DNA from 3 places in the Cellulosilyticum sp. ST5 genome. Region 1 is predicted to be linked to each of the others. Evidence: riboswitches for the same ligand, from Rfam matches in the RefSeq annotation. Region 1 holds a riboswitch; each other region holds the start of a gene.
What was found. Region 1 has a riboswitch for thiamine pyrophosphate ahead of thiM (hydroxyethylthiazole kinase). Riboswitches for the same ligand answer to the same signal wherever they lie in the genome.
Positions count from the first base shown of each region.

Region 2: linked by a shared signal. The riboswitch ahead of thiC (phosphomethylpyrimidine synthase ThiC) and the one ahead of thiM (hydroxyethylthiazole kinase) in region 1 are both predicted to bind thiamine pyrophosphate.
Region 3: linked by a shared signal. The riboswitch ahead of thiT (energy-coupled thiamine transporter ThiT) and the one ahead of thiM (hydroxyethylthiazole kinase) in region 1 are both predicted to bind thiamine pyrophosphate.

Region 1 is NZ_CP132338.1:226,657-237,541, forward strand. It holds gene QTL86_RS01080 (hypothetical protein) at 1-238, opposite strand, end outside; gene QTL86_RS01085 (sodium-translocating pyrophosphatase) at 559-2,658, shown strand; gene QTL86_RS01090 (AraC family transcriptional regulator) at 2,828-3,613, shown strand; gene QTL86_RS01095 (GH1 family beta-glucosidase) at 3,714-5,045, shown strand; gene QTL86_RS01100 (beta-propeller domain-containing protein) at 5,438-7,288, shown strand; TPP riboswitch at 7,381-7,490, shown strand; gene thiM (hydroxyethylthiazole kinase) at 7,560-8,384, shown strand; gene thiE (thiamine phosphate synthase) at 8,371-9,012, shown strand; gene thiD (bifunctional hydroxymethylpyrimidine kinase/phosphomethylpyrimidine kinase) at 9,840-10,625, shown strand; gene QTL86_RS01120 (1-deoxy-D-xylulose-5-phosphate synthase) at 10,794-10,885, opposite strand, start outside.
Region 2 is NZ_CP132338.1:2,406,418-2,417,302, forward strand. It holds gene QTL86_RS11790 (ABC transporter permease) at 1-86, opposite strand, end outside; gene QTL86_RS11795 (helix-turn-helix transcriptional regulator) at 266-994, shown strand; gene QTL86_RS11800 (putative immunity protein) at 1,129-1,656, opposite strand; gene QTL86_RS11805 (D-alanine--D-alanine ligase) at 1,883-2,779, shown strand; gene QTL86_RS11810 (PhzF family phenazine biosynthesis protein) at 3,116-3,931, opposite strand; gene thiW (energy coupling factor transporter S component ThiW) at 4,484-5,023, opposite strand; gene thiC (phosphomethylpyrimidine synthase ThiC) at 5,387-6,694, opposite strand; TPP riboswitch at 6,863-6,969, opposite strand; gene QTL86_RS11825 (4-phosphopantoate--beta-alanine ligase) at 7,038-7,880, opposite strand; gene QTL86_RS11830 (CD3324 family protein) at 7,976-8,239, opposite strand; gene QTL86_RS11835 (hypothetical protein) at 8,256-9,293, opposite strand; gene QTL86_RS11840 (C-GCAxxG-C-C family protein) at 9,558-9,971, opposite strand; gene QTL86_RS11845 (hypothetical protein) at 10,209-10,885, shown strand, end outside.
Region 3 is NZ_CP132338.1:3,842,773-3,853,657, reverse strand. It holds gene asd (aspartate-semialdehyde dehydrogenase) at 1-762, shown strand, start outside; gene QTL86_RS18590 (patatin-like phospholipase family protein) at 1,128-2,132, shown strand; gene QTL86_RS18585 (hypothetical protein) at 2,362-2,661, opposite strand; gene QTL86_RS18580 (proline--tRNA ligase) at 2,802-4,508, opposite strand; TPP riboswitch at 5,059-5,159, shown strand; gene thiT (energy-coupled thiamine transporter ThiT) at 5,246-5,911, shown strand; gene QTL86_RS18570 (hypothetical protein) at 6,055-6,351, opposite strand; gene QTL86_RS18565 (IclR family transcriptional regulator) at 6,363-7,124, opposite strand; gene kduD (2-dehydro-3-deoxy-D-gluconate 5-dehydrogenase KduD) at 7,320-8,093, opposite strand; gene QTL86_RS18555 (HEAT repeat domain-containing protein) at 8,523-9,122, shown strand; gene QTL86_RS18550 (IS4 family transposase) at 9,338-10,654, opposite strand.

The sequences.
Region 1 (10,885 bases):
TAGTATAAGCCATAGTTGGAATAAATTCTTTAAAAGTCCAGTCCATATCCTCAGCACCTGTTCCAAAGGCAGAGGTAACATCAATGACCATATTAGAAACCCTATATTTCTTTAAAAGATAAAGCGCATAGTAGAAAGGGTCACGATAGTCATTGCCAACACAAGGCTTTTTCCATTGCATAAAGACGATGTAGAGATCAGGTCTATAGCAAACATGACAGAAAGCTGTATCAAACATACTTTCACTCCTTTATAAGGTGGTCGTATTTTATTTATATATTCTAGTATAGCTTAATTGTACCTAAAATTAAATATATTTCGATTAATATGTTCATAAATTGTTAATCTTTTTACTTTGATGAGATTTTAAAATAGAAGATTAACAATTTAATGTGTCTTATTTTTATCAATTATCAAAAATTGTTTTAGAAAAATAATAATATATTAGGTGAAATTTGGCATAAAGATTGTGTTTAGATTAATAAAATAGAGATGTATATAAAAATAAAACAGATATAATAGAAGTGGCAAGTCACTATAGTCTGTAGGAGGGATTTTATGGATTTAGTAGTACTAGTACCTATTTGTTCAATCATTGCATTACTATTTGCAGTGTACTTCAGCAGAAAAGTACTAAAAATGAGTGAGGGAACAGAAAAAATCAAAGAAATTGCATCAAGTATACGGGTAGGAGCAAAGGCATATTTAATTAGGCAGTATAAGGGTGTGGCAATCTTTTTTGCAGGAATGTTTGTAGTGCTTTTTATTTTAAGTAGGCTTGACTATGTAAGTGTTTTTGTACCGTACGCCTTTTTAACTGGAGGATTTTTCTCTGGATTAAGTGGCTTTTTAGGTATGAAAATAGCAACATCCGCTAACTCTAGGACGACCTGGGCATGTACAAAGAGTTTAAACTCGGGACTTAGAGCAGCATTTTCTAGTGGTGCAGTAATGGGGCTAGTAGTAGTAGGTTTTGGCTTGTTAGATTTAAGTATTTGGTATTACATATTAGAATGGTATTATAGAGCATTACCAGAAGCAGAGCGTATTGTTTATATTACTTCTTCAATGCTAACCTTTGGTATGGGTGCTTCTTCTATGGCATTATTTGCAAGAGTTGGTGGAGGAATCTTTACTAAAGCAGCAGATGTAGGAGCAGATTTAGTAGGTAAAGTAGAAAAGGGAATTCCAGAAGATGACCCTAGAAACCCCGCTGTTATTGCAGATAATGTGGGGGATAATGTAGGAGATGTAGCAGGACTTGGAGCTGATCTTTATGAGTCTTATGTAGGTTCTATTATTTCTTCATGTGCTTTGGCTGTGGCAGCAGGCTTAGGGATGAAGGGTGTTGTTATCCCTATGTTGGTAGCGGCTATAGGGGTTATTGCTTCAGTTCTAGGTACCTTTTTTGTAAGAACAGGGGAAAAGGCTTCCCAAAAGATGTTACTTAGAGCTTTACGAAAGGGTGTTTATTTCTCAGCTATCGTCATTATGATTGCAGCTTATTTCCTCGTTGTTAATGTACTAGGACAGGAACATGTAGGTATTTACTTTGCTATTTTAAGTGGACTGATTGCAGGTATTGGTATTGGCTTTTTTGCAGAATACTTTACAAGTAGTCAATACAAGCCTACAAGACAATTAGCAGAGTCTGCCCAGACAGGTTCAGCTACTGTTATTATTAGTGGTATTTCAATAGGTATGCTGTCTACCTCTGTACCTGTTATTATTGTGGGTATCTCAGTTATTGCCAGCTATCTTTTAGCGGGTGGTGCTGATAACTTTAATATGGGCTTATATGGTATTGCTATTTCAGCTGTAGGTATGCTTTCTACATTAGGGATTACCTTAGCCACAGATGCTTATGGACCTGTGGCAGATAATGCAGGTGGTATTGCAGAAATGGCAGAGCTTGAAAGTGTGGTAAGAGAAAGAACAGATGCACTTGATTCATTAGGTAATACAACTGCAGCTACAGGTAAAGGCTTCGCTATTGGTTCAGCAGCCCTTACTGCTTTAGCATTTATTGCAGCATATAAAGATTCTATAGAACTGTTAGTCAAACAAAGAGGTTTAGATTTTACCTTTGATTTATCGATTATTAACCCACAAGTCTTAATAGGTTTATTTGTAGGTGGTATGGCTACCTTTGTATTTGCAGCATTTGCTATGAGTTCTGTTAGTAAAGCAGCAGGCAAAATTGTGGTTGAGGTAAGAAGGCAGTTTAATGAAATTCCAGGACTAATGGAAGGTAAGGCTAAGCCAGATTATGCTGCTTGTGTAGATATTTGTACAAAAGCATCTCAAAAAGAGCTAGTTAAAATTGCTTTATTAGGTGTTGTTTCTCCATTAGCAGTTGGCTTATTATTAGGTCCAAATGGTGTAGCAGGTTTATTAGCTGGTGCCACTACTACAGGTTTTATTCTGGCTGTAATGATGGCTAACTCTGGTGGTGCATGGGATAATGGGAAAAAGTATATTGAAGAGGGTAATTTAGGTGGCAAAGGTTCTGATGCACATAAAGCAGCAGTAGTAGGTGACACCGTAGGAGATCCATTTAAAGATACAGCAGGTCCAGCCATTAATATTTTAATTAAACTTATGGCGATGGTATCCATCGTATTTGGTATGTTTATATTAACCTGGTCTATCTTATAAATTTCAAATAAAAGGTTACTTCATTAGAGGTAACCTTTTATTTTTCTATACTATATCTTAATATATTCCATCTCATTGCTTAAGCACCATGTTTTAATTTGAAATTTATGTATCAATGATGTATCATGTCAATTAACTGATAGATACTGCTTTGGATAGGAGGTTGCTTATGCAAATGACCTATATTGGACATAATCATGTCCATGACATGGATTTTAAAATTGAACGTCCCGATGGATGTGGTGATTATCTTGCGCTGCTTATAAAAAGCCCTGCTTTATTTCATGTGAATGGACAAGATGTATATACCTCACCTAATATATTTTTTCTATACCAAAAAGGAACACCTCAATATTATGAGGCTTACAAACAGCCTTTTTCTAATGATTGGTTTAATTTTACACTTGATTCTGGTGATGAGGATTTCTTGAAAAAGCTACATATTCCATTTGAAAAGCCTATTCCCATCAATAACATGCAATACTTTTCTTTGCTGATTAAAAATATGACATATGAATATTACGCTGGGCAGAATTATGGCCGTGAAGCATTAGACCATTATATGAGGCTTTTTTTATTAAAAATAGCTCAGGTCATACCCGCTCTTAATAAGGGCATTGAAAAGATTCATCATGACAAATTCTCTCTTTTACGTAGCAAGATTTATAGCGCACCTTATGAGAAATGGTGCATTGAGGGTTTAGCACATGAGGCTACGCTTAGTCCTTACTATTTTCAGCGTTTATACAAAAAAAACTTTGGTGTCACATGCTTAAAAGATATTATTAATGCGCGTATTGAATATGCTAAATACTACTTATCACAAACCAATCTTTCTATTAAATATATTGCTGAAACTTGTGGCTATGAAAATGATGTACACTTTATGCGTCAATTTAAATCTAGCACAGGTTTGACTCCTAGTGAGTTTCGCTTACAACAATACAAATCTTAAAAAAGCATTTTTCATCAGTAAACAAGCAAGATTAGTCATTGTTAAGACCTTTTGTTAAGGCTATCATTAATCTATATGGATTAAGAAAGAGGTGGAACCAATGAGTTTTTCTAAAGATTTTATGTGGGGCGTGGCAACTGCTGCTTATCAAATAGAAGGTGCTTATAATGAAGATGGAAAAGGGCTTGGGATCTGGGATACCTATTCTAGACTTCCTAACACCATTAAAAACGGAGAAAATGGAGATATAAGCTGTAATCATTATCACCTTTATAAAAACGATATTATGCTTATGAAGGAAATGGGGATCAAGAACTACCGTTTCTCTATTAGTTGGCCTCGTGTATTTCCAGATGGCATAGGTAAAATTAATAAGCAGGGTTTAGACTTTTATTCTGACTTGGTGGATACCTTATTAGAAAATGGGATTACCCCTTTAGTGACGCTCTACCATTGGAATTTACCCAATGCCTTGCAAAGAAAAGGAGGGTGGCTAAATCCAGAAAGTAGCGATTGGTTTGCTGACTATATAAAGGTAATCGTTGACCATCTTTCTGACCGCGTAACTTATTGGATTACGATTAATGAACCTCAAGTTTTCGTAGGATTAGGTTATAAAGATGGGGTGCATGCGCCGTTTTATAAACTTCCTACAAGTGAACTGACACAAATGTCTCACAACATTCTTTTAGCTCATGGAAAAGCTGTTAGAACCATTAGACAGTATGCAAAGAAAAAAGCGATTATTGGCTTTGCTCCAACAGGTCCTTGTTCTATTCCTCATTCAAGATCAACAGAGGATATTGAAGTAGCTAGAAAGTGTAGCTTTGCCCTGGATCGAGATAACTTTATCTTTACAAATAGCTGGTGGGGGGACCCTATTGTATTTGGCCAATATCCAGAGGAAGCCTATAAAGCCTTGGGAGAGGATATGCCTTCCATTAATCCAGGAGATATGGCTATTATCTCAGAGCCTATTGATTTTTATGGTGCTAATATTTATCAATCTCAAAATGCTTTTGCTACTCCCAAATATCCAGGGCAACCAGTAACGAGTTTAGGATGGGCAATTACGCCGGAAGTCTTATATTGGTCACCTAAATTTTTATATGAGCGATATAAATTACCTATTTTAATTACTGAAAATGGTATGGCAGGTTGTGACTTAGTTCATCTAGATGGCAGGGTGCATGATGATTATCGTATTGATTTTTTGACTCGTTATATTAGTGCTTTAAAACAAGCTGCTGAAGATGGCATAGAAGTGATGGGATATATGCATTGGTCATTTCTAGATAACTTTGAATGGGCAAAGGGGTATGCGCCTCGATTCGGTCTTGTATATGTTGATTATCTTACACAGCGTCGTATCATCAAAAACTCAGGTTATTGGTATAAAAAGGTTATGGGTACAAATGGCGAAAGTTTATAAATTATTTCTATGAACCTATTAAGCTTGTTACATAAAAACAGAGAATTGCTGAGAGTACTGTAAGCTGTTCCCTGCCAAGTAGACAATTAAAAAATAAAAATTTTTTCTGCCAGTAGGTATAATCTACTGGCAGTTTTTATGATGCTTTAAATACATGTCACGTTTTTCACTGGGGCTAACACACCTAAATGTTTATGTACCATCTATAATATGTTAATCGAGACACATCACTAAGCTTGCATAATACACAGATAGTTTTAAAAAATTATGAGGATATTTAAAGAAAAATACAATTTGAAAATTGCAAAATATATTTACTTCAATTATAGTTAATATAAGCAAGGGGAAAATAAAATGACAAGAAGTAGGGTTAAAAAGAAAGGGGAGAAGAAATGAAAGGATTTAAAGCATTAGGAGCTGTAGTTGGATTAAGTGTATTATTGACTAGTACTATTATTTTAGGCGCAAGAACAAATCAAGAGACAAAGCTTGTACCTATAAAAGACGAAGCAGAATTAGTAAGGCTATTAACAGATAAAAAAATACTTGTAGAACCAGAAACTTTAAGTGAGTACGAAGTACTCAGAGGCTTAGAAAACACCGTGCCTAATACACAGGACATTGTAGCCAATGATCAGACTAGCGATATGAAAAGTGCCACATCAGAAGGTGGTTATTCAGAAACTAATATTCAAGAGCAAGGAGTGGATGAAGATGATGTACTAAAAAATGATGATAGATACATCTATAAACTAGTAGACCATAGTAAGATTATGATTATGGATACTCAACCTAGTTTGCATATTATAGGGAAGATAGAAAGTGATATGGTTCAGTTTAACAGCATGTTTTTAGAGGGTAACCAGCTTATTGTCATAGGTAGTGAAGGACGTCGTTATGAACCTAGAGAAATTCCAATTACTTTAGAAAACGGTGAAGTGGTTAATCAAATCGCTAGGCAGTATACCAATATTAGCATATACGATGTAAGTAATAAAAAAGAACCAAGATTAAAACGTGAAATTTCTGTACAAGGCAATAAACATACAATGAGAAAGATCGAAGATAAGCTTTATTTGGTTACAGAAAGTATGATTATGAGGAAAGCAAATAATGCTTATACAAAGGAAGATATATTGCCAGCTTATAAGGATAGCTTGCAAGGAGAAGAACTACAATTAGCTAAGCCTAACCAGATTTATGATGTACCCTGGGCTCAAACCAGATATATGTTAAATACAACTGTATTAACAACAATAGATTTAAAACAAAGTAAACCTACAGAGCTGAAAATGCTTTTAGGAGCTATAGGTAATGTTTATATGGATAAAGAAGCAATGTTTCTAGAAATCTATGGTGGCTATAGTACCATTAGCCGCTTTAATGTGGAGGGACAGAGCTTAAAGTATGTAGGAACAGGTGTCATAGAAGGCAGGTTATATAATCAATTTGCTATGGATTTATATGATAATTATTTACGCGTAGCCACCACTAGCTATAATCAGCAAACGTATGAAACCATAAATAATCTATTTATCTTTGATAAACAAATGAATCAAGTAAGCAGCTTAACGGGTTTGGCTCCTACTGAACGTATTTATAGTGCTAGATTTGAAGGGAAAACAGGGTATTTAGTAACGTATAAGCAAATGGATCCTTTGTTTGTACTAGACTTAAGCAATCCTAAAGAACCAAAGGTAAAAGGTCAATTAAAAATTCCAGGAGTAAGTACTTATCTCCATCCCATTGCAGAAAATTTAGTAGTTGGTATTGGAATAGCCACTATGGATGAAGAAGAAGGTGGCAGTCAATATAGCAATGCTTCGGCTCTGCAAGCAGGAATTAAACTATCCCTTTTTGATGTGAGTAATCCAAATGAACCAAAGGAAGTGAATAAAATTATTCTAGGAACTAGAGGGAGCTACAGCAGTGCCCAATATAATCACAAAGCAGTTACTGTTCATAAGGGAAAAGCAATGCTAGCTATTCCTGTTACAATTATTTATAATAAAGAAAAAAACTTAGAAAATTTTTATGGCGCGTATGTGTTTGCAGTAGAAAATGGTAAGTTGGTAGGAAAAGCTAAACTAGGAAGGCTTACTAATAGCTATGGGTATTATTATGGCTATAATGAAGATCGAGTGTGTTACATAGGTAACAAACTTTACTACTTATATGAAGATAAAATAAATGAGTATGAAATAAGTAACTTTAAACGACTTCAAACTTTAACAATGCAATAAAATAATTGTTACTTTCTTTAGAGGGGAGTATAATGTTGATTAAGAATTAAGAATTAAGAATTAAGAATTAAGAATTAAGAATTAAGATAAATAAGAAATAGCAAGGGAGCTTGTGGGAGCAGGCTGAGAGGAAGTCATCTAACTTCGACCTTTATAACCTGATTTGGATAATACCAGCGAAGGGAGCAACCAGTGAACTCATAGTAGGTCATACCCTAATGGTATGGCCTACTATTTTTAATTATATAAAAAATAAAGAAGGAGAAAGTCAATGCTTGATGATGTGATTGAGAAAGTAAGAAAACTAGTACCACTTATACATTGTATTACAAATTATGTAACAGTTAATGATGTAGCTAATAGCTTATTAGCAGCTGGTGGTTCGCCTATTATGGCAGATGATTTAGGAGAAGTAGAAGAAATGACAAGCTTATGTCAAGGTTTAGTCCTTAATATTGGAACGCTTAATCGAAGAATAACAGCTTCTATGCTCTCCGCTGGGAAAAAAGCTAATGAATTAGGACACGTAGTGGTACTAGATCCAGTGGGAGCAGGTGCTTCAAAGCTACGTACAGAAACAGCTCTTCAGCTAATAAAAGAGATTCACTTTGATGTTATTAAAGGGAATATTTCAGAGATTAAAACTTTAGTCTTTGGTGATGGGAATACACAAGGTGTAGATGCCGCAGAAGGTGATGTTGTAACAGAAGAGAATTTAGATGAAATGATTTGTTTTGCTAGAAAGTTAAGTGAAAGGACAGGGGCTATTATTGCTATTACAGGAGCTATTGATCTTGTGGTAAATACCAGTAAAGCTTATGTAATTCGTAATGGTAACCCATTAATGGCCAAGATTACAGGGACAGGCTGTATGCTCACAGGCATTATGGCAGCTTATGTAGCAGCTCATAGGGAAAAGGCTATAGAAGCGGCGGTGATGGCCATAAGTGCTATGGGATATTGCGGAGAAATTGCTTATGAAAAATTAAAGCAAATAGAGGGAGGAACCTCGACCTATAAAATGCTAATGATTGATGAGATAAGTAAACTAACTGATGAAAAACTAAAAGGGGGTTGTAAAATTGAAGTGCGATAAAAAGGATTTATTACTTTATGCTGTAACAGATAGAAGCTGGGTAGGTAAAGCCAGCTTAGAAGAGCAAGTCAAAGAAGCTTTAGAAGCTGGAGTTACTTTTTTACAACTAAGAGAAAAAGAGTTGTCAAAGGAAGCCTTTATTGAAGAAGCAAAAAGAATAAAAAAGCTAACAGATTTTTACCATATTCCTTTTATCATTAATGATGAAGTAGAAGTTGCCTTAGCAGTAAATGCAGATGGTGTCCATGTAGGACAAAAGGATATGGAAGCAGAGAATGTAAGAAAACTAATAGGACCTAATAAAATTCTAGGTGTATCAGCCCAAACAGTAGAGAAAGCCTTACGTGCAGAAGCTAATGGTGCTGATTACATAGGTGTAGGTGCTGTATTTTCCACCTCAACCAAGCAAGATGCAAAAGGGGTATCTTTTGAGACCTTAAAGGCTATTTGTAATGCTGTACATATTCCAGTTATTGCAATAGGGGGGATTACCAAGGATAATATGGTGCAATTAAAAGATTCAGGGATTGTAGGGGTAGCAGTGGTATCCGCTATATTTGCTAGTCAAAACATAAGAGAAGCAACCTGTGCCTTAAAGGAGAAAGCAGAGCAAGTAATAGGTAGGTGAAATAGAAATTTGTCGGGGACTTTACGGGCTATATGGGCGGAACTGAGAGAGGGTGGCTACCTATCGTGGCTTGGCTCCGCATTTCCAGTAGGCACTAAGCTCACTTTTTTGGATGAACGCCCACAAACTCGGTTCCCGGGGGCACGTGGGCTAAGTACCATCCAAAACGTTCGCTAAGTGCCTACTGAAAATACTCCGAAGTCACCCCGTCAGGCAGCCACCCTCTCTCAGTTCTACCAGCAATAACGCGTAAAGTCGCCTCCATTAAGTGTTTTCAAGAAAAAACAAAACTTGTTATTATCTTTTTTCTGCACTTTTCACTTAGGGGTTTGAACGCTTAAGAGATCAATAATGCTTGTAAGGCTCCCTAGCTTCCTTACAGAGCTACTTCTTGGCAAAACAGACTTATAGGAAGCTTTATACGTTATTGCCTTGGGCGCCTGCCCCCGGCTTCGAGTATTTTTTAACTGTCGTTACGCCTTCTTTCCACGCTGCTTCACTGTCTTGGATGTTTATGAGGTCAACAACGTTTGTGAAAATGAGTGGGTATGGGTGCCTGGAGTAGTGACTTGGGAGCATTTTTTAGAAGCACTTAGTGAACGTTTTAGATGGGTTTTAGGCAGCTGTTTGAACGAAGTGAGTTCTGCCGTTCATCTAAATAAGTGAACTTAGTGCTTCAAAAAATGTGAACCGGAACAACGGAAGGCACCCATACCCACTCATTTTCTCTCAGACGTACTTCTCATAAACGCCAAGACAAATTTCTATTTATGGTACCAATTGAATGGATAGTTATCAAAGAATAATAAAGATAAAGGGGTAATGAGATGAAAAAAATATTGACGATTGCGGGTTCAGATTGTAGTGGTGGTGCTGGCATTCAAGCTGATATGAAGACGATTACGGCGCATAAGATGTATGCCATGAGCGTGATTACAGCTTTAACAGCTCAAAATACCACAGGCGTTTATGGTGTAGTGGATGTAGCAGCTGATTTTGTGGGAAAACAGTTAGATGCTATTTTTACAGATATTGTACCTGATGCTGTAAAGATTGGTATGGTATCTAATGAAGGAATTATTAAAGTAATTGTAGAAAAACTTGTACAGTATGATGCAAAACACATTGTAGTAGATCCAGTCATGGTGGCTACTAGTGGTGGTAAACTATTAAATCTAGGTGCAGAGAGTGCTTTAGTAGAGAAGCTCTTACCATTAGCTGAAGTCATTACTCCTAATATTCCAGAAGCTGAATGCTTATGTGGTTTTTCGGTTCAAAGCAAAGAGGATATGTTAAAAGCAGCTGAAGTGATTTCAAATAACTTGTCAGGGGCTGTACTTATTAAAGGAGGGCATTTCACAGAAGGTGCTGATGACCTATTATATAACAAAGGAAAAGCGCTATGGATTGTAGGAGAAAGAATTGCTACAGATAATACCCATGGGACAGGGTGTACATTATCTTCAGCTATAGCATGTAACTTGGCAGTAGATTTCACTCTAGCTGAAAGCATAGAAAAAGCAAAGTTTTATGTAAGAGGTGCATTAGAAGATGGGTTAAATCTAGGTAAAGGGAACGGGCCTTTAAATCATTGTTATAACCTAAATAAATGATAAGCATCTTAGTAGAACAATTAAAGCCACCCAATATCCTTTAAGTAAAATCTATGAGGAGAGATTTGGTGGCTTTTCTTTATTTTAATTTAGAATGAGAGACTAAATAGTGTTTTCAATTTTAAAATTATTAATGTGAATAATTATTTATGAAATGTTTTTAAATATTTAGAGAAGATTTGTTACATCTGCTACGATCTGTTCTACTGTTAAGCGATTTTTATAAAGTACGTCATTAACATCATAGCGATCAAGGAATT
Region 2 (10,885 bases), 2.2 Mb from region 1:
AGACTACTTACCCCTACAAATAATGAACCTATTGAAAGTCCAATAAGTAGCACAGTCAAATAGCGTTTCTTAATATACTTCTCCACTTTCTGTCTCCTTTGACACTATATAAACCCTGTGTTATACTAAATAAATATCTGCTTTTGATAAACATTATCATTTATTAATTAATCTTATCAACTATATGATTAGTTGTCTTACACGATATTTAGGTTTATTTAAAAATATTAATATGAATTGTAAACGTACTTGAAAGGAGACTCATGTGCTATATACCGAACTTGAAAATGTAATGGAAAATTTTTATTTATGTAGTCATTTAGCTTTATGTGCCATCAATAAGAATAATCATGTATTTCTGAGTATGGGGCATACTATTCCTCATCCTTTAGAACAAAGTCTTTCAAAAGAAACTCTGGCCACTTTACAAGAACGCTTATCTCAAGATTCTCTGATTCATCATGTTCTAGAAGATGGCAGAACCTTTACCATCTGTGCTATTAACCCCAAGTATTTAGAACTTGGATGCTTTGTAATTGGCCCTTATACAACGGATATTCATTTAAAAAATGTCCTTCCCTTTAAACCTGCTCATTGTATGGTGCATCTTATTGATTTACTCTATGCCATTGGTAGTTCGTTTACCCAAACCCACGAAGAAGTGGAAGAAGAATATAACTATCATGTTTCTAAAGCTAAAGACTATATTGAAATACATTATGCTGAACCTATTACGCTAGATGCCTTAGCATCTTATCTAGGTCTTCACAAAAGTTATTTTTGTACTATTTTTAAAAAAGCTACCAAGCAATCTTTTTGTAGCTACACTAATATGGTACGAGTAGAAAAAAGTAAAGACCTTTTAAAAGAAGGAACAGATTCAATCTTAGAAATTGCTTTATCTGTGGGTTTTAGTAGTGCGAGCTATTTCAATACTACTTTTAAGAAACTAGTGGGCATGACACCCATTGAATACCGTAATCAAAATATATAAACAAGTAACTCCTGTTGATTAATCACTCCCTTTAAAATATAAAAATTAGACTACTAAAGTAGCATCTCAATTCATATATAAAATCGCAGAGGATACTTTGATTTAAAGCATCCTCTGCGATTCTGTGCACATCCTTAACAATACCAATTAATTTTAGCTGGATTTTTCTCATTTTCTACAGCAATAGCACGCAATGCTGCTTCCATTTTAGTACATTCCTCAGATGCAATTTGCTCATAAACCTCTGCCTTCTCATCAATACCAACACGATCATATGCAATAGCCGCACAACCATAAAATGCAAGACTCAATGACTGAGTCGTTGTATGTATTGTAGTTGCTGCCTGTGCAACAGCCCTAGCAGCTGCTTGTGCCGCTTGATTTTCTTCTGCTTCTCTTGCTGCTGCACGAGCCTCTAAGATTAGTTTCTTAACCATGGGTAATTTAACTTTACCATCAAGCCAGTCATTTGAGGCATTTATCGCATCTCGTAAACGATTATCGTTTGGGTAAGCTTTTTCATAAATAGAAAGTATATGTTCTTCAGCATAATCGATACACCACTTGGCAATAGTGGTCTTACTTTGTGTTTCAATGAGATGCATAAGAGAAATAATATAGGGTGAATCCACACTTCCAAGCATTTTTCGTGGTTTAGGCATTTCATGACTCCTTCTCTTTTTTATCTTATTTTTGTATATGAATATGCTTAGTCTAGCATACTCATATATAATGCTACAATCACTAAAAACAATAACAATATCAAACCATCTTCTCTTTAAAATGGTTAAAGCGTGGCTCTGCCTTTTATTGATATATTTTCATATAATGGCATTAGTCAAGGCGTTATAACGCTATAATTAATTTTTTTAATAGGAAGGTGACAAAATGAAAGTCGGCATTATAATGGGCGGAATCTCTTCAGAGAAGGAAGTCTCCCTTAAAAGTGGTGAAGAAGTATTAAAACATATTAATAAAACTAAATATGAGGCTATTCCTATTGTACTTCATTCAAAAAAGGAGGCTATAGATAAGCTCAGTGGCATCGATTTTGCCTTTTTAGCACTACATGGTCGCTTTGGAGAAGATGGCACTATTCAAGCGCTTTTAGAAACCTTAGATATTCCTTATAGTGGCTGCCGCGTCTTAACGAGTGCACTATGTATGAATAAACATTTAACTAAAAAACTTCTTGCTTCAGAAAATATCACTACACCTAAAGGTATACTCATTAAAGCCAGTGAACCACTAAATTCAAGTATAGCGAGCACCTTAAACTACCCGCTTATTGTTAAACCTAATACTGGCGGTTCTAGCATTGGAACCTGTAAAGTAGAAAATAAAACTGATTTATTGTCAGCTATTGATGAAGCCTTCAAATATGATGAAGAACTATTGATTGAAGAATATATAGCCGGTGAAGAAATTACTTCTTTTGTCTTAGATGGTGAAGTCTTTCCTACGGTTTGTATTAAACCTCGGTTTGGTCAGTTTTTTGATTATAATTCTAAATATACTATTAATGGTGCTCTTGAAGAAATTGCGCTCCTACCTTCAATCCTTCAAGATAAGGTGACACAGATTTCAGAAAAAATATGGGCTTTATTTAGCTGTAAAAGCTATTGCCGAATTGATTTCATTATTAAAAACGAAACTATCTATGTGTTAGAAATTAACACACTTCCCGGTCTCACAGAAACAAGCTTAATTCCTCAAAGTGCTAAGGCTAAAGGAATAGATTTTACCACGCTTATTGACGCTATCATTAGAACTTCTATGATTTAGTAATAGGATTAAAATTCTTTATTAGAAATTCTACTTCTTACCTTCATATATTAAGGTTAAAAATAAGATGTTAAATAAGAGTCTACAACAAAGAAGTAGCTTATCTAGCGAATGAAATGAAGTGCCTACGTCAAGTACATGTAGCAATAATGAAAATCTGTATGTCGTCAATCTCAATATATGATTGGCGATATTTCTATACCATTTTATTTTTTACGTAATCTCTATATTCAAGTGGCGACATACAGCTTATTCATAGTGAACCACCTGATCCTATAAATATTAGTCATGACAAAAATATCCTTTTAGCTTCACACTAAAAGGATATTTTTCAGTTTATTTATTTAAATCAATTTCAAAACTAGTTTTAAAGAGCTGAATAGCTTCACCACTAATATAAACCTTGTCTTCTTTTAGCTCACAATAAAAAGTTCCTACCCTTTTAGATAGCTGCTTATCTAGGAACTGATTTTTCCCCAATATTTTAGCCCAATAAGGTACTAAAGTACAATGAGAAGAGCCTGTTGCCGGATCTTCAAATACACCACACCCTGGTGCAAAATATCTGGATACAAAGTCTACTTCATTCCCCTTTGCCGTTACTATGATACCAAAAACATCTAAACGATTAACAAGACCTACATCTGGTTTTAAGTTCGTAATCTCCTCCTCTGTTTCATAAACGACCATCACGTCTCTTGATTCATAAAAAGCTATAGGATTACCCCCTAAGGCTTTGATAATATCTGTTCTTGGAGTGATCGCCCTTCCCTCTCTTACTGGAAAACTTAAAGTAAAGCGTTCCTTATTCCTTGTGACAATAATCTCACCACTTTGTGACTTAAAAGTAATTTGTTTCTTTCCTTGTTCTACTTCATTAAATAAAACATACGCTGTTCCTAAAGTAGCATGTCCACATAAGTCGATTTCTACCTCTGGCGTAAACCAACGAATCTGATAGCACTCACCTTCCTTATAACAAAATGCGGTCTCTGACAAATTATTTTCCATTGCTATTTTTTGCATTAATGCTTCTTTTAAGGGCTTTTCCGTCAGGCAAACTGCAACAGGATTTCCTTTAAAAAGCTCATTAGTAAACGTATCTACTTGATACATGGTAATCTTCATACGAACACCTTTCTTTCTCCTCATTTTGGTAATTATTTTATTTCTTATTAGGGAATCGGATTTTTGACTACATATACATAAGTGTAAAAACAAAATAAATAACTTCCCACGGCATAATTACCACAGCTTCAACTTGAGGAACTGACCGGGTCAGCCAAGTCTCAATCTATTGTTATAGGTACCTCTGGACTTAAGGAAAATGTTCACTTGTGCGCTGCAAGGAAGGCGCCATTTATAAGTTGTTTTTAATGTTTTTATACCTCGCATTACCCAAAATAAAGTTTTAAACCAGAGTCTTAAGGTCTTAGCTTCCTAGCATAGGGTGCACCGGCCAAGACTTTTAGGAGCTCCTCACTCATTGGTTTGGCTTTCATAGCTAGTCTTAGTAGGCACTACGCTATAGCGCATACGTGCTGAGGAGCCATTTTGCGCTTTGCCTAAGGTCTACTTAGCTAGTCACGAAAGTTCATTTCAAGAGTCTGGAATCTAAAATAGCTTTTCAAGTATTGATACTACTTGGAGAGCTATTTTTGTTGTCTTTAACTACTATCAATAAAATGAAGTCATCATTCTATTTTAAATTTCCATTCCTTCCCGTCTATCTTCTTCTCTTTTTAGCTTCCTCTGCACCTTACTAAGCATACCGATTCTTTTAAGTGCTCCTAAGAAGATAAATGCCACTGTGCCTCCAATCAGTGTTCCTCCAATAAAAGAGGGAACATAAAACAGCCAAGTCAGCCCTGTCCTACCCCAAATATAAGTCATAACCGGATAAGATACTATGGCCCCAATGATACCTGTTCCAACAACTTCTCCAATAACAGCTGCTAATACTTTACCTTTTGAAAGTTTATAAAAAACACCTGATAAAGTAGCCCCAAATACAGCTCCTGTTAAAGCTAAAGGTGGAATTCCCATAAAAAGCATACGAATGATTCCTATAAGTAAAGCACATAGAAAAGCATCTGTTGGCCCCAATAACACAGCACATACCACATTAATAAAGTGAGCCATTGGACACATACCCTCTACTCTTAAAATCGGTGAAATGACTACGCCAACAGCAATTAATATAGCAAGCATCACCATTCTTAATATAGCATTTTTTGTTTTCATTTTCTTACCTCTTTCTTTTGATTTATTTAAGTGCTAGAGACCTTATACCTTCTTTGGCTATTGTCCTAACTCTCTAAACCTCAAAAAACCAAGATAATCTTAGGTACAATTAAACAGCCTCTATGCAGCACTAGCTTCATTTAGTCGGTCGAAACTTAAAAGCTTCCTCTCACCTCGAAACACGAGTTCCCTAGCTATTTAATTGTCCTTCTGAAAACAAATGCAAGGTGCTCCCCTTCCATTTGCTAGTCTTCCTCATCTTTTCAGACCTATTTCCCTATATAAAAATTTAAAATGAATAATAAGTTATGCACTGATTATTTGTTTCTTCACTCTCAACACCTAATATTTCATTATTCATTCTTACTCTTCATGTAATTCCACTGTTTTACCTTCTATGATGCGATTGGTTGTTCTAACAGCACACATTTTACCGCACATAGAACAACTGTGTTTTTCAGCTGGTGGCATACTTTCAAAGTAATCCCTAGCCTTATCTCCATCAAAAGCTACTTCGAACATTTCTTCCCAATCTAACTTTTGTCTTGCTTCTGCCATCTTGTTATCTAAATCTCTTGCATGTGGTAAGCCCTTAGCAATATCTGCTGCATGCGCTGCAATTTTACTTGCTATGATTCCTTCTTTAACATCACTTACATCCGGTAATCTTAGGTGTTCAGCTGGTGTCACATAACACAAGAAATCAGCACCACTGGCTGCTGCTATAGCACCACCGATGGCTGAAGTAATATGGTCATAACCGGGGAAGATATCTGTTACTAATGGTCCTAATACATAAAAAGGTGCATTATGACATAGACGTTTTTGTAGTTTCATATTGGCCTCTATTTCGTTCATTGCCATATGACCTGGGCCTTCTACCATAACCTGCACGTCTTTTGCCCATGCTCTCTTAGTTAGATAGCCAAGTTCAATAAGCTCTCCGATTTGTCCTGCATCTGAACTATCTTCTAGACATCCTGGCCTTAAGGCATCTCCAAGACTAATGGTAACATCATAACGTCTTAAAATTTCTAATACGTCATCATAATATTCATAAAATGGATTTTCATTTCCTGTCATCTCCATCCAAGCAAACAAGAGAGAACCACCTCTAGAAACAATATTCATCTTACGTCCTTCACGTTTAAAAGCTTCTACTGTACGTCTATTAATCCCTGCATGAATCGTCATAAAGTCAACACCCTCTTTGGCATGAGCTTCTACGACCTTTAAGAAATCCTGTGGTGTAATATGTACTAAATCTTTTTCCAAATACCCAATAGCATCATACATAGGTACTGTACCAATCATAGCTGTAGACATCTCAATAAGTTGCTTACGAAAGGTATTTGTTTTCCCATAATTACTAAGATCCATAATAGCTTCCACACCAAACTTAAGTGCCACCTTCACCTTTTCAAATTCTACTTCATAGTTTTTGCAATCTCCTGATATCCCCAAATTGACATTGATCTTGGTTTTAAGACCCGTACCAATTCCCTCTGGAGAAAGAGATTTGTGATAAATGTTGCATGGGATAGCCACTTCACCTTTTGCTACTAAGGCCCTAAGCTTTTCTACTTCCATATACTCTTTTTTAGCTACAATCTCCATTTCCTTAGTGATTATACCTTTTTTTGCGGCTTCCATTTGTGTATGATATTTCATGTAATCTCTCCTTTTTAAAGGGAGTTTCTCTGTAACCTTACATATCCATTTGAAACTTTATTTGTAGAGCTAATAGCCCTTTAACTAAAAAATGTTTCACCTTCTTAGCTTAAAATAAAGACAGGATATGCTGGCTTCGGCATATCCTGTTACTTACACTTCTTTCGAAGTGCTATCCTCGAATATTTCCCTACGTCAGCATGATCTGAATCAGGTTATGGGTCGAAACTTTAGTTTCCTCTCAGCCTGTCGCACAGACTCCCCTTTTTCTTATTTTATGTATTATTTAAATATTAATTTCATACAAGCAAATCATATCAGAATATTTCTTCTAAATCAACCTTTATTTCTTAAGATAAATATAATCTGAAAGCCTTACGCTCCCTAGACGTATACTCATTACTATAAGCGCTTCTTCAATAATGGTTTCTATACTTGTTAGGCGTTCTATTTCTAACACATCCACATATTCTAGCTGAATACGATAATAGCGCTTTATTTCTGTCTCTAAAAGTAATTTAAGCTTATAACTACTAATATTTCCTCTTTGATAAGCTAACTCTGCTTTTTTAAGCGTATGATAAAGAAGCGGTGCTAATCGCCTTTCTTCTGGCTCTAATAAAGTATTTCTACTTCCTATAATAAGTCCATCTGCTTCTCTCTCAGTAGGTAAGACTCTTATTTCACAAACATAGTGAAAATCACGTATAAGCTGACTAAGTAGGGCTTTTTTTTGAAAATCCTTTTCACTGATATAGTAACGCTGTGGTCTAATACAACTTAGTAGTAAATTTGCCGTAGTTAAAAAGCTTTGATAATACTTAGGATGTATTTGACCCTCAAGACGATTCATAAGTGGTGTATAGATACTTACATAAGTACTACTACCATTAGGATAAAGTCCTTCATAACTTGGACAAAAGAAAAAGTCTACTCCTGCTTTACTAGCTATTTCCTGATCTTCCTCCACCTGTCTAGGATAGAGCTTATAAGCTTCTTCAGAAGAAAACTCATGTGAATGCAAGAAACTACTTACTATAATATATTCATTTTCAGCTCTTGCTGCTTTTATCAAAGCTATATGCCCTTCATGTAAAGCACCCTTTGTCATAATAAGGCCTATAGACCTCCTACCTATGCAATCGAGCTTAGCTGTCATAGCTTCTAATGATGTCATAATATCCATGGTCCATCCTCCTTACCTCATAAGTATTCGCCCTCATTATAACACAACTCACCTATTAGTTTGTATTTCACTTCTATTACAAGTTTCTAAAAAGATTATTTATTGTTATAAACAATCTTTTTAATCGTTTCTACTGAAAGATTATATTCCTCTGCTAATACGTCAATAGCTATTTTACTAGCGAATTTTATACGAATTTCTTCATTTCGCTTATCATAAAAAGCTTTAGCACCTGAACCTTCTCCCCACTTTTTGCGAGCTTTGTATTTAGGTATATAAAGAGCTTCTCCTGAAGTATACTTTTGTACTTCTCTCAGAAGTTGATCAGGCAAAATATCAGCGGCATTTTTGTATTTCACTGCACATCGCCCTTTCTTAATTCATATGATTTAAAAATGCCTCTAAGGTATCATAAATTCGTATTTTTACTCCATGTGCTTTTATTTCAGATACAATATATGCTTCAATCTCATCTAACCTTTCTTTAAAAATGGATAGGTCATTTGGATTAAATACCCCTAGCAAATCCATTTCCTTAAGTCCAAAATCCTTTTGAATACAATCAAATTCACGCTGAAAATGATATCCCCAAGAAAAACTATTAAATGGGTCATTTTTTTCACAATAATAGCCAATACGTCTAAAAGTATAACGCCCTTCTTCATACCATGCAGCCAAATCCTGAAACTCACACTCTTCTTCTTTTATTACTCTTGTATCTTTACTTGAAAAAAAGTCCCTTGTCATCTTGATGAGCTCATAACTTAATGTTTTTATTACCTCTACTTGTTCAGCTTTAATCAACTGCTCATATAACCCTATGAAATGCACAGGTACTTGCTTAAAATCTTTTAATGTTGAAATGATATCTTGTGGGCCATTTTTCATATAAGTCCCATTGCTTGTTGCTATCGCTTCGACTAAATATTGGCTTATAAAACCTGCTCCCTTTCTCACATGACATAAGGACTCCTCAAATGCCATAGTTTTATAAAGTTCCATGGCACTATTAATCTTTTCTAAAGCCTTATTAAAAGTAAAACTGTGGTCTGCTAAGTGGTCTTTTAATGTCTGTTGTAATTGAATAAAGCGTGCTTTGTCTTTCTCATTCCTGGCATATAAAATAATACCATCAGCAAGGCAAGTGGTTAAACTTTCATTTACTTCAGCGAGGCCTTCTACTCTTTCCCATGACATAGGAAATAAATCATAGCCAATTTCATTAATGATGAAGGTTTGTGCTAAAGAATAGCCTTTATCGGTAGCTGGAATGAAAAAGTTAAAAGCCACCTCTTCCCCATCTTCTGGTATACGCCACCCTTTATGACCTACTAATATACTGATATCTTCTGGGTACTTGGTTTCAATTTCATGAATCGCCCAATCTATTAATGGTCTAGATAAGTATTTCATTTTCTTCCTCCCTGTTATTTATTAAATCAAATCAGTCGACTGCTTATATACTGATTATAAAGTCAGACTAATTTGTATTCCATCCCCAGTATTTTTCTAATTATTTTATACCTATTGGTAGTATTTTAATGAGGCCTACCTACCAAGTAAGAAAATGACAATGTACCTCCCTATTAGCTAAGAAAGGCTTCTCATATAAAAGCACTAACTTTTCTAAAAAAGTTAGTGCTTTTATATGAGTCCCTATGTATCAACTATTATCATTTATTTATATTCTTCTAAAATCTCTTCTAAAATGATGCATGCATCTTTTACATAATCACTACACATATCATAGTGGCTACCTGATTTATTTTCTAATAAATCACGACATACTGTACTGCCTTGTTTTTCTTTGAAGCGTTTTGCAAAATCTTTTACCATGGTGAAGGTCTTAAGTCTTGCTTCTCCGTCTTCAGCTTTAGTTCTACCATATAAAAGGCTAATCACCATATAAGCACCTGTTACAGCACCACATTCACCTCTCATACCACCCATACCACCACCAAAAGCTTGTGATACTTTAAGGGCCATTTCATAATCCATACCTAAATCTTTAGCATAAACTGCAAATACAGCTTGTGAACAAGAAAAACCTTCTTTAAAAAGGGCTAATGCTTCATCTACCTTACTGTTCATGATCTATCTCCTTTATTTATGTACTTTATTTGCTTTCTATAATAGCCTAAGTATTTATAAAGCTATTATATACTAACTCTCTTTAGTTTTGAATCTTTAATTCCTATTGCAGTACACAGCATTTCCTCTATAGAGGTATCAATTTTAAATTTTTTTATTTAAATTGATTGTTTAACCTAATCACTATATAATAATCTTAATATTCTATATATTTTATCATTTATAAGGAGACTACTTATGAAAACTAAAGCTCAAAAGGAATTTCTAAAGCAACGTCGCCAATATGAAAAACAACTTAAAGAAAAAGCAAAAAATGATGAACTTTCTTTACCTGAAAAATTAGAGTGGCAACAAATGTCACGAAATAACTATAGGGAGAAACTCTTTAAGGATTCTAAAATTGATATTCCTTCCTTAGTTATTTGGAGATTTTGGCCACATATTTTTATTGTACTTACTATTATTGTAGGAATTATTGGTCGTTGGATTTCCGGACTTATTAGTCCTGCTTCTGATTCAACGAAATACCCTGATTATAGCTATGAGGTTATTCAAGAAGGCAGAAGCACTTATGTGGTTAATTCTAGCTACAATAAGGTTTATCATGCCATCTTAGAAATTTCTGATTCAGGAAATTACCTTTATGATACCTATAATGAAGCCCAATCTACTTATGAAACAACTGACTCTTTTGATATTGATACACTCTATGAGATTGAAACCTTTTACTATGAACCCTATGACTTTCTCAGAGATAGTCTCTTTAGTGATTTAGATGAGCTACATCAAAACATCTTAAAACTTGCTAAAACTGAATATAGCGATATCCCCTTAGACTCTGCTGATTTAAAAACACTAAAAGCCGCTATCGAGACTTCCAAGACTAACTTTGATGAAGAAATCACCCTTGCCAT
Region 3 (10,885 bases), 1.2 Mb from region 1:
GTTTCAAACAACTCTGCTCATAGATGGACACCAGATGTACCAATGGTTATTCCTGAAATTAATGATGAGCACTTAAAAGTTATTGAGGCTCAAAGAAAACGTCTTGGTACAACAAAAGGTTTCATCGCAGTTAAACCAAACTGCTCTATTCAAAGTTATGTACCTATGCTTTCTGCTTTACTTGATTATGAACCAACTACTGTAGTAGCTTCTACTTACCAAGCTATTTCTGGCGCTGGTAAGACCTTCAAAGAATGGCCAGAAATGATTGATAATGTTATTCCATACATTGGTGGAGAAGAAGAAAAAAGTGAACAAGAACCTCTTAGAATTTGGGGTAAAGTAGAAAATGATGCAATTGTTAAAGCTACTAGCCCTGTTATTACAACACAATGTATTCGTGTACCTGTCTTAGATGGACATCTTGCAACTGTGTTTGTTTCATTCAAGAAAAAACCAACTAAAGAACAAATCCTTGAATCTTGGAAAAATTATAAAGGTAAACCTCAAGAGCTTAATCTTCCAAGTGCACCAAAACAATTCATTACTTATTTCGAAGAAGATAACAGACCTCAAACAGGTTTGGATCGTAATACTGAAAAAGGTATGGGTGTATGTGTGGGTCGTTTAAGAGAAGATACTGTTTATGATTACAAATTTGTAGGTCTTTCTCATAATACTGTAAGAGGTGCTGCTGGCGGTGCTGTTCTTATCGCTGAACTTCTTACAGCTGAAGGCTATATTACAAGTAAAGAATCTTAGATTACAAAATGGTGTTGTTGCATAATTAATATTTATAAGTGTTTAAGAATAAAAGGTCGATGAAACTAGAATATTTAAACTAGTTTCATCGACCTTTTATTCTTATTACCCAACCTAACCATAGATTGTGCCATTTATCATTACAACAAACTGATTCAATATAATCATTATTTAATTTTATCTTTATTATTCTAAAATACACAATTCTAAATAAACATTTGTGCTTATATATTTTCATTAAGATACCATGTATTTGATTTGCAGAATAAATATATATTAATTATCAAAATATTGTAATTGGTTATTTATAGAATTCTAATATTTAATTATTCTAAATATAATATTATTAGAGTTATAAATATTAGGTGATTTTCTTGAGTCTTCCTTATAAAAATCTTGTTTTCTCTGGTGGTGGCGTATTAGGCATTGCTTACCTAGGTGTGTTAGACTACTTATACAAAATCAATCTTCCCCCACAAATATTACGTGTGGCTGGTACTTCTGCAGGAGCCATAACTGCTTGTCTCACTTCTTTCAATCTTTCCTTTGATGATCTAAAAGAAATAGCTGATTCACTAGATTATAATAAGGTCCCCGGTAAAGATGATGTTAGTGTTGATTCAAAGTCACCCCCTAGGTATTTTACACAATCAATCAAATCACACCTGGATAATATTTTTGGTAATGCCGAGTGTGTTTATAGACTCATTACACAGTTTGGTTGGTATTCTTCTAGTTATCTTTATGAATGGATAAAGGAACAGATTGCTAGTCAATTTAACTCTGATTTAAAATTACCACCATATACTTTTTCTGATTTTAAAAATACCGCTATCCATAAAGACCAAAATCCATTTAAAGATTTGTATATAGTAGGGACCGACTCTTCCAAAAGTACTTCCATCATCTTTTCTTACGAGTTTACTCCGAATATGGAAGTAGCAGAAGCCGTACGCATTTCTATGTCTGTTCCCCTTTTATTTGAAGCCATTAAATCCTCACCATTTTCTTCTTCAAAAGACTCACCTCAAGTTTATGTAGATGGCGGCCTCCTTTATAACTATCCCATTAATATTTTTGATAGCCTTTCACCACAAAAAGAAACTCTAGGAACTTATTTCAAAAATGCGCTGCCTCCTGCTTCTATCAATAATCTAGTAGATTTTATTTCTAGTACCATCTCATGCACAACAAGGCTTCAAGCACTACTATTTCAGGAAAACAAATCTAACCTTGCTCGTAGTATACCGATTTTTACTAGCGATATTCAACCTATGAATTTCAACATTACTGTAGGGGATCCAACTTATCTCTTCCTATACGAACAAGGCTATCTCGGAACAGAGGTATTCTTTTCTCTTTTATCCTAAGTGCTTAATTTAAAATATGAATTAAACAAAATATAATATTTCACATTTCTTTAAAACATAATATTTTTAATATTTTTGTTTATGTGTTTTTTGTTTGTTAAATATGCTTATTTGGTCTTTTTAAGGTCATAAAATAAGTGACAAAGAAAGTTAAGTAGCGCATAAAGCCATAAGCTTTAAATAAAAAAGAGGCAATGAGTATTAATACCATTGCCTCCATTTTTAATTATTATCTTAAGTTATTTCTTAGTTTATCAAACAAACTATCTTCAAAAACAAAATCAATTAAAGCCCATATGGTTCCCAATAAAAATCCTTGCGGAAACTCTCCGGCCCCTACTAAAACAGTTATAAACAGCGCTATAATTGCTAATACCCCAAATATAGTATATTGATATACTTTTTTCTTTTTTAATAATGCTCTCGTTTTCTTTTGTAAAGATTCAAATACTTTTATCTCCATTTTATTAAAACCTTCACAAAGGAAACTAAATGAAATAAATCCAAGTAATATACCTAAAAAAATCATGCCTGTTCCTCCCTAGTTATCTTATGTTAAATACTTTTATTGATTTTTAAGCCTCATTTCTTTAAATAGAAAGTCGCTTGCATAATCCTATGCAAGCGACTCATGTGCTACTTCTATTATCAATTACTCTTATGAATTTCTTATGATAATTCTGCAATAAGAGCAGCTACTTCTTTTTCTACATCTCCAAGGTCTACAAGTTTTTTAACGCTCTTATCTCTAGTCATAAGCTCTACTTTACCTTCTTTTAGATTCTTTTCACCTACAACTACCCTTACTGGAATACCAAGTAAGTCTGCATCAGCAAATTGTACACCTGCACCTACATTTCTATCATCCATGATTACTTCATATTTACTGCTAAGTTTGTTATAGATTTCATTTCCGATAGCATCCATATCTATTTTCTTACTCTTAAGTACACAGATATGCACTTGCCATGGTGCTACTGACATTGGCCAAATTGGTCCCCATTCATCATGACGCGCTTCGATAATACAAGCAAGCAATCTACCTACACCAATTCCATAGCAACCCATAATAGGTGTTTTAGCTTTACCATCTGAATCAATATAGGTCATTCCCATACTTTCAGAATATCTTGTTCCAAGCTGGAATATATTTCCCACTTCTACACCACGTTTAAATTGTAATTTACCATGGCAACATGGACATTCTTGACCTTCTAATACTTCTGCCACATCATGGAAGTCAGCATCTTTAATGTCTCTTGAAATACTAATACCTTTAATATGATAGTCTTTTTTATTGCCACCTACTACAAGGTTTTTCTCATTTCTAAGTGACTCATCAAAGATAATCTTTGCATCTCTTGCATCTAGATTGTATGGTCCCATAAATCCAAAACAAAGATTTGGAGTATCTTCGTATTTCTCAAATGGTGTAATAGTAGCTTTAACTACCTTTTGTAATTTAGCTTCATTAACTTGAAGATCTCCTCTAATAAATACAATAAGAGGTTCTTTATGTCCTTCCATCTCAAATACACAAGCTTTTAAAGTTTTGTCAGCTGTTACGCCTAACATATTTGCTACTTCTTCAATGGTATGTGCATTTGGTGTGTGTACTTCTTCAATAGTACCTTCCTCTGTAGTTGCTACTGGTAATTTACCTGTTGCAACTTCCATATTAGATTGGTAGTCACAGCTATCACAAATAATGATTGTATCTTCTCCGATATCTGTAAGAAGCATGAACTCATGTGCTACTTTACCACCCATCATACCTGTATCTGATTGTACACATACTGTTTCTGGCACACCTGCTCTAGCAAATATTCTATGATATGCTTGTAAGCATTGTTCATAGTAAGCTTCTAAGTCTTCTTGTGAAGTGTGGAAAGAGTAAGCATCTTTCATTGTGAACTCACGCACACGGATAAGACCACCTCTTGCTCTTGGTTCATCTCTAAATTTAGTTTGGATTTGATAAATCATAAATGGATAGTTGTTGTAAGATTTAGCTTCTGTTCTAGCTAAATGAACAGCTGCCTCTTCATGTGTCATACCTAATACCATGTCTTTGCCGCCTCTATCTTTGAAACGAACAAGTTCACTTCCTACTGCATCAAAACGTCCTGACTCTCTCCAAAGATCTCCTGGTAAAGCCACTGGAAAGAGAACTTCTTGACCATCAATAGCATCCATTTCTTGACGAATGATATTTTCAATCTTAGATACGACTCTTTTTGCTGGTGGTAATAGAGAATAAATACCATTTGTTACTTGTCTTACATAACCACCTCTTAATAAATAAATATGACTAATACTAGTTGCTTCGCCTGGTTTTTCTTTGAATCTTTCTCCTAGGAGCTTACTCATTAACATAGCACTTCATCCTTTTCTTTTATTATTTTATTCATGATCACTTCATCAATTGTCTATTCCAAGCAGATACTTCATCAAAAAAGGCCCCATGCATCAAATATGCATAGGGGCCTTTATCTATCCGGCGGTACCACCCTAATTAATCACAACATGTCTATCAATTATTAGCTTAATAGAAGTTATGAATATCTCAAGTTTCTCTATAACGGGAGTTCCCGCTGCACTTATGATTTCATGCAGAGCTTAGAGCTTGGACAATATGTGCTTGCTTTAGAAGCCTTTCACCCGGTGGGCTTCCTCTCTTTATAATTACTTGAAAGCAAATCTCACTTATTGATTTCTCGTCATCACTAGTTTATCAGTATTAATTATCTATTATAAGAATAAACATCCCTCATAGCCTTGTCAAGTACCTACCATAAATTGCGCTTTCCGAACTCATTCCATTAATTCATTAGGTTTAACTCACTCGCATTTAAAAGGATAATTTAAGTTAATCATAATTATTTGACTATTTATCCCTATGGTGCTATAATTTGCTCAATAATAAATATGATGCTAGGGGAGCTTTCGAGCTGAGAGTGCATATGGTGCAGACCCTTTAACTTGTCCACGGATAATGCCGCAGCAAGGAAGCGAATGTGCGATACGATTAGTTTTGCCACACATTCGTGTGGTTATTTTTATGCCACTTTGTACCCCCTAGCAAATTAAATATATTTGAAGGGGGTTTTATTATGCCTAATATTTTTGCTAAATTAAGCGAAGTTAGTTTAGTATCATGGAGTATTATTTTTGTTATTGCTATTTTATCTATTGGTGGATTATTAATTATTTCAAAGAAGGATAAGCATGCCAGCTCTACCATCACCACTAAAACGATTGTTTATGGTGGTATGTGTGTCGCCCTTTCCTTTATTCTGTCTTACATCAGACTTTATAAAATGCCTCAAGGTGGTTCTATTACTTTAGCTAGCATGTTTCCTATTATTTTATATTCTCTCGTTTTCGGGCCTGTTCCTGGTATTATTGCTGGTGTTGCATATGGATTTATGCAGTTTATTCAAGATCCTAGTATGGTTCACTGGGCACAATTATTCCTAGACTATCCTTTAGCATTCGCTTGCCTTGGTCTTGCTGGATTTGCACCAAAACTTTCTAAAAATATCCAGGTAGGAACTACTATTGGTATCATCATCTCAGTACTTAGCCGTACTATCATGCATATTATTTCTGGTGTGGTTTTCTTTGCTGAGTATGCAGGAGAACAGTCACCTTTGATTTACTCCATCATTTATAATGCTTCTTACCTAGTTCCTGAATTAATTATTACTTTAGTACTTGCCCTAATTATTGTCTCCACCCCTGTCTATTCACAATTAAAGCGTTCAACATTTATATAATAACTCTTTTTATAAATTAACTTTAAAAAGGTACGCCTGCTAAGAAATTTTTCTTCACAGACTTACCTTTTTTTCTACTATAATCTCATTATTTACTCGTTTGTTACCTTGCAAACCTTCTTATTATAATTCACTTTTTTTACTTAGTCTCTTTTTAAAACCCGGATTACAAACAGTGATATTAGACTGGCACTAGCTACTAGTAAAAGCTTCTTTATTTTACCTTCTTGTTCCTTGACTTCTGGAGAAAACACAGAGACCTTTCTCTCTACGTCCTGAAATTCACCTAGTTCTTCATCTAAGTAGACTTGTGCCTTTTCTCTTAATTTACTCTTGTACTTATAGTTCTTCACTATACTTACAATAGCTAGAATGCTACTTATAATCGTTACTACTTGTAAAATTAGTTCTATAGTTCTTAGTACTTTGCATTTACTCATCTTCCATCCTCCTAATACTTAGTATATCCTAGCCTTCTTGATATATCCCTTGCTGTCTCTTTGATTAATGTAATATGTTCTGCTCTTTTATCTGTAATGAACTGAGGTTCTTTTCCTCCTACGCTAATAGCGGCTATAATCTGCCCTCTATAATCATAAATAGGTGCTGCTATACAAAAAATACCTTCCTCATGTTCTTCGTTATCTATAGCATAACCTTGTTTTCTAGCTTCTTTGATTTCATCCAATACACTTTCCGGTGATGTTAATGTCCTGTGAGTAAATATCTCAAATGTTACTTTGGATAGTTCACTCAAAATTTCTTCATCGGTATTCTGAGATAGAAGAATCTTACCCACTCCCGATGCATACAGAGGAATTCTTTTGCCAATTTGAGAGTACATACGAAATGCATTTATACTTTCTATCTTTTCTATAAATACCGCTTCATTCCCCTCTAAAATAGCCATCTGAACAGGTAAGCCTAAAATATGAACTAATTTTCTTAAATAAGGTGCCGCTTCTGTTTTCAGCTCAATATTGTTGAGTTTCATACTACTTAATTCTACTAGTTTAAGACCCACCTTATAGTTATTGCCTTCTCTCTCAATAAACCCTCTATTTTCTAGTGTAGCTAATAAACGATGAACTGTTATTTTATTTAATTCTAAAATACTTTCAAATTCTTTGGGCTGCATACCTTCTGGATGCTCTGCTAAGATTTCTAAAAGTTGTAATGCACGGTCTACTGTCTGCAGTATCGCCTTAGCCATACATCTCACCCAGCTTTCTGTCTATATTATTTAACTCCTATTATATATGAATGAATAATATAAAACAATCTACCGTTTCATGACTAATCATGTATTTATTTACTGCAAAAATAAAAGATATAACCTTTCTAATGGTTATATCTTTCATGTAATACTCGAATGCTCTATTAAATCCTTATTAATCATTATTACCTTTTATCTCGCTAGCCATCCTCCATCTACTGCTAGAGTATATCCATTGATATACTCTGCTGCTTCTGAAGCTAAAAAGACTGCTGCTCCTGCTAAATCTTCGGGAGTTCCCCAACGCCCAGCAGGTATACGTTCTAAAATACTTGTTTGTCTCTCTTCGTCACTTCTTAAAGCTGCTGTATTATCTGTTGCCATATAGCCTGGTGCAATAGCATTAATATTAATATTAATATGATGCACCGCCCATTCATTTGCCATTGATTTTGTAATACCCATTATGGCACTCTTACTTGCTGTATAGGAAGGTACACGAATCCCACCTTGAAAAGATAGCATAGAAGCTATATTGATAATCTTTCCGCCATTTCCTTGTAAAATAAACTGTTTTGCTACTGCTTGTGATAAGAAGAATGTTGTCTTTAAGTTAATATTAATAACATCATCCCAGTTTTTCTCTGAAAAGTCTATAGTATCTTCTCTTCTAATAATCCCCGCATTATTTACTAAAATATCAACTTTCCCAAATGCCTTTAATGTTTCTTGTAGAATCTCAGCTATTGACTCTTGTGAAATCAAGTTAGCTTTGATTCCAATAAATCTTCTTCCTAATTCTTTTACTTTATCTTCTGTCCCTGACAAATCTGTTGTTCCAACCCCAACGATGTCCGCTCCTGCACTAGCTAATCCTACTGCTATACCCTGCCCTAAACCTCTTGTTGCGCCAGTTACAATTGCTACTTTACCTGCTAATGAAAATTTATTCAATATATTATTCATCCTATATCCCTCCATTATTGTTTCTATTTCTGCCCTCTAATCTTCTTTCTAGATGAGCTTATTTTTGATAAATAGGTTTACGAAATTTATTATTTTTTGTTTCACCTTGCAATACGGTTGCTCATTTTATTTCATTATATGTAACAATGTTTCTTATAATGTAATAATATTACTTTTATATCTAGACGTCAACACTATTTTATTAATTATTTTTTTAACGATATCTATTGATTATCAAAGACTTAGTTAAGTTTATATCAAAGTATATTCCTTTCCTCAGCCTCGTCATCCATCTCCCAATTTAAGCATTTTATATGATTAATTTTGTACTATTGTGTAGATAATTTTATAGATAACGCTACATTAATTCGCCTAATTATTTACAGTTTTTATGCTACACTTTTAAAAAACTCATGGAGAGAGGTACAAATGAAAAAATTAAATATATTTACACCCTGCATTTTTTTGCTGCTTTTTTGCTCTATAATCTGTGTATTACTTGCTTATCCTGGCCTTAATACCATAGAGGCAGCTACTACGCATCAATCTATTAGTTTAGAAAGTTTAGCAATCAAACAAAAAGATTTAGAAGCCACATTAGAAGCGTTAAAACTAGACTTAGCTAAAACCTCTGATAGCCTCAATTCTTATAACCAAAGGCTCTCTATTGTAGAAAGCAACATCACTACTACTCAAACAATGTTGGTTTCTTATTATATGGATAAATTATCAGATCCTACTTATGTCACTACTTATAATACAGACTATACTTGGTATACTGCAGCAGAAGCACTTGGAGAGCTAGGAAAACCTTCTATCCCTGCTCTTATTAAACGTTTAGATACTACTAATCCCTATGAACGGTCACTCGTATTTTATGCTCTTCTTCTAGCTTCTCAAGCTGAAAATGTTAAAGTTTTTGCGGGGAATGATTATATCCATACTCATTTAGACTTTAATACTAATACTCATAACGCTCAAAAAATGATAGCTTTAGAATGGTGGGAAAAGTATAAAAGTTACTTTTAACTCTTCTATAAATATGTCATGCTCACTCCTAATATAGATATTTTAAAAAGGTATGTCTCTCTCATAGGCAATGTCATTAAGTTAACATTGTGATAGAAACGCATCCCTAGGAAAAGAAGTTGAAGATTTATTTCTTCAGCTTCTTTTTCTATTTCCAGGTACCACAAATAGACAGATTTGCATCTGCCTCAAAATTTATATTCTTTTACAAATATTTATGCTACTCTATAAAGGAAGCCATGAAAAAGCTTGATAGTTAAGTTTCGTTCCCTATGCCTATTAGGCCGTACAGGAATGAGATTTCTTGCGATTATGACTTCTAAATCAGGTGATGTTGCTTTTCCATGATAGAATAACCTACACATATGCACTGCAACTGAGAAATTTGCTTTATATGTATGCTTTCTTTGCTTTTTTTCAATGACTACGTGCCATGTAATCATTTCTGCAAAGTTATACATTATCATATGTGCATAGATTTCTTGTTGGATACACATCACCTTTTTTGAATGAAAATCTAACATTCCAATCGTATATTTCAAATCTCGAAAAGATGTTTCAATCCCACAACGAGAAGCATACAGTTTTTTCACCTCATCAGGAGGATACTTTTCACTGTTTAGATTTGTAACTATTGTTTCATAGGAAGTTTCTGAAATAGGAAATCTCACTATTCGGAAGTGTAATTCATAGAATTTAGCAGGTTCAGATTTCTTGTTTTTAAGTGGTAAATAATCAAACGGTTGGGCTGAAGAAACACTTCGATAATGATTTTTGTCTTTGAAAAGTTCTTTGACTGCATTCGTTTTCTTTCTTGTAAGTTTTAAAGAAATATCAATATCAAAACAGTCTGTTTTGGGTAAATCCAATCCATTCTTTATACCATTAATTCCATCTTTGACACGAATAAGAAAGAACCATCCTTTTTCTTGAATGTGAGCCATGCTGTTGAAAGATTCATAACCTCTATCAGCTATCACGAGTGCTTTAGGAATTTCAGAACGATCAACCATTTCTTGTAGAGCGTTATGTTCATTCTTTTCTTTAGATTTTTGTATTATCACATCATGATAAATAGAATAATTTATATTATACAACGCATTTATATGCAGAAGATTATATGATTTTCTTCCATCTTTTCCAGAATGAAATGAATTTAAATCATCAGGATTGGTAGGAATCTGTACATCAGACCCATCAACAGCAAGTATGGGCATATCTTCATTAAAGTTATCTATAAGTTTACTTGAAAAGCCGTCAAATATCTTCTTAAACGCTTCAAGCTTTATCTTTTTTCTCTGCTGAACAAACGCAGAAGAAGTTGGTGTATCTGCAGATGCACCAAATAGATCTAATAATTCGTTTGTAAGGCTCCCACTTCCCATTCCAATAATTCCAGCTAAAATTTTATTCATGGGCAATTTCCTTTTGCGTAAAAAATCACTACCTGGATTGGTACAATAATCTTGCGGATTGTCAGCTATCTTTTGGATTTCATCTACTAAAAGCTTTTTAATTTGTTTGAGTTTCATATGTGTCCTCCTTGTAACTAAGTTTCCTTTAATTACAAGGGCCGCTCTCACTACCTCTTTATTCAATCAGTGGTGAGAGCGGCCGCACATTTTCTTTGTCTTGTCAACTACTTTTTCAAAAAAAGATCCCTATACCATTTGATTGGTATAGAGATCTTTTTTCGTCATCTTAACTTAATGACATTACTCTCACAGGAGGCATACCTTTTTAATTATGTTTTTCACATAAAA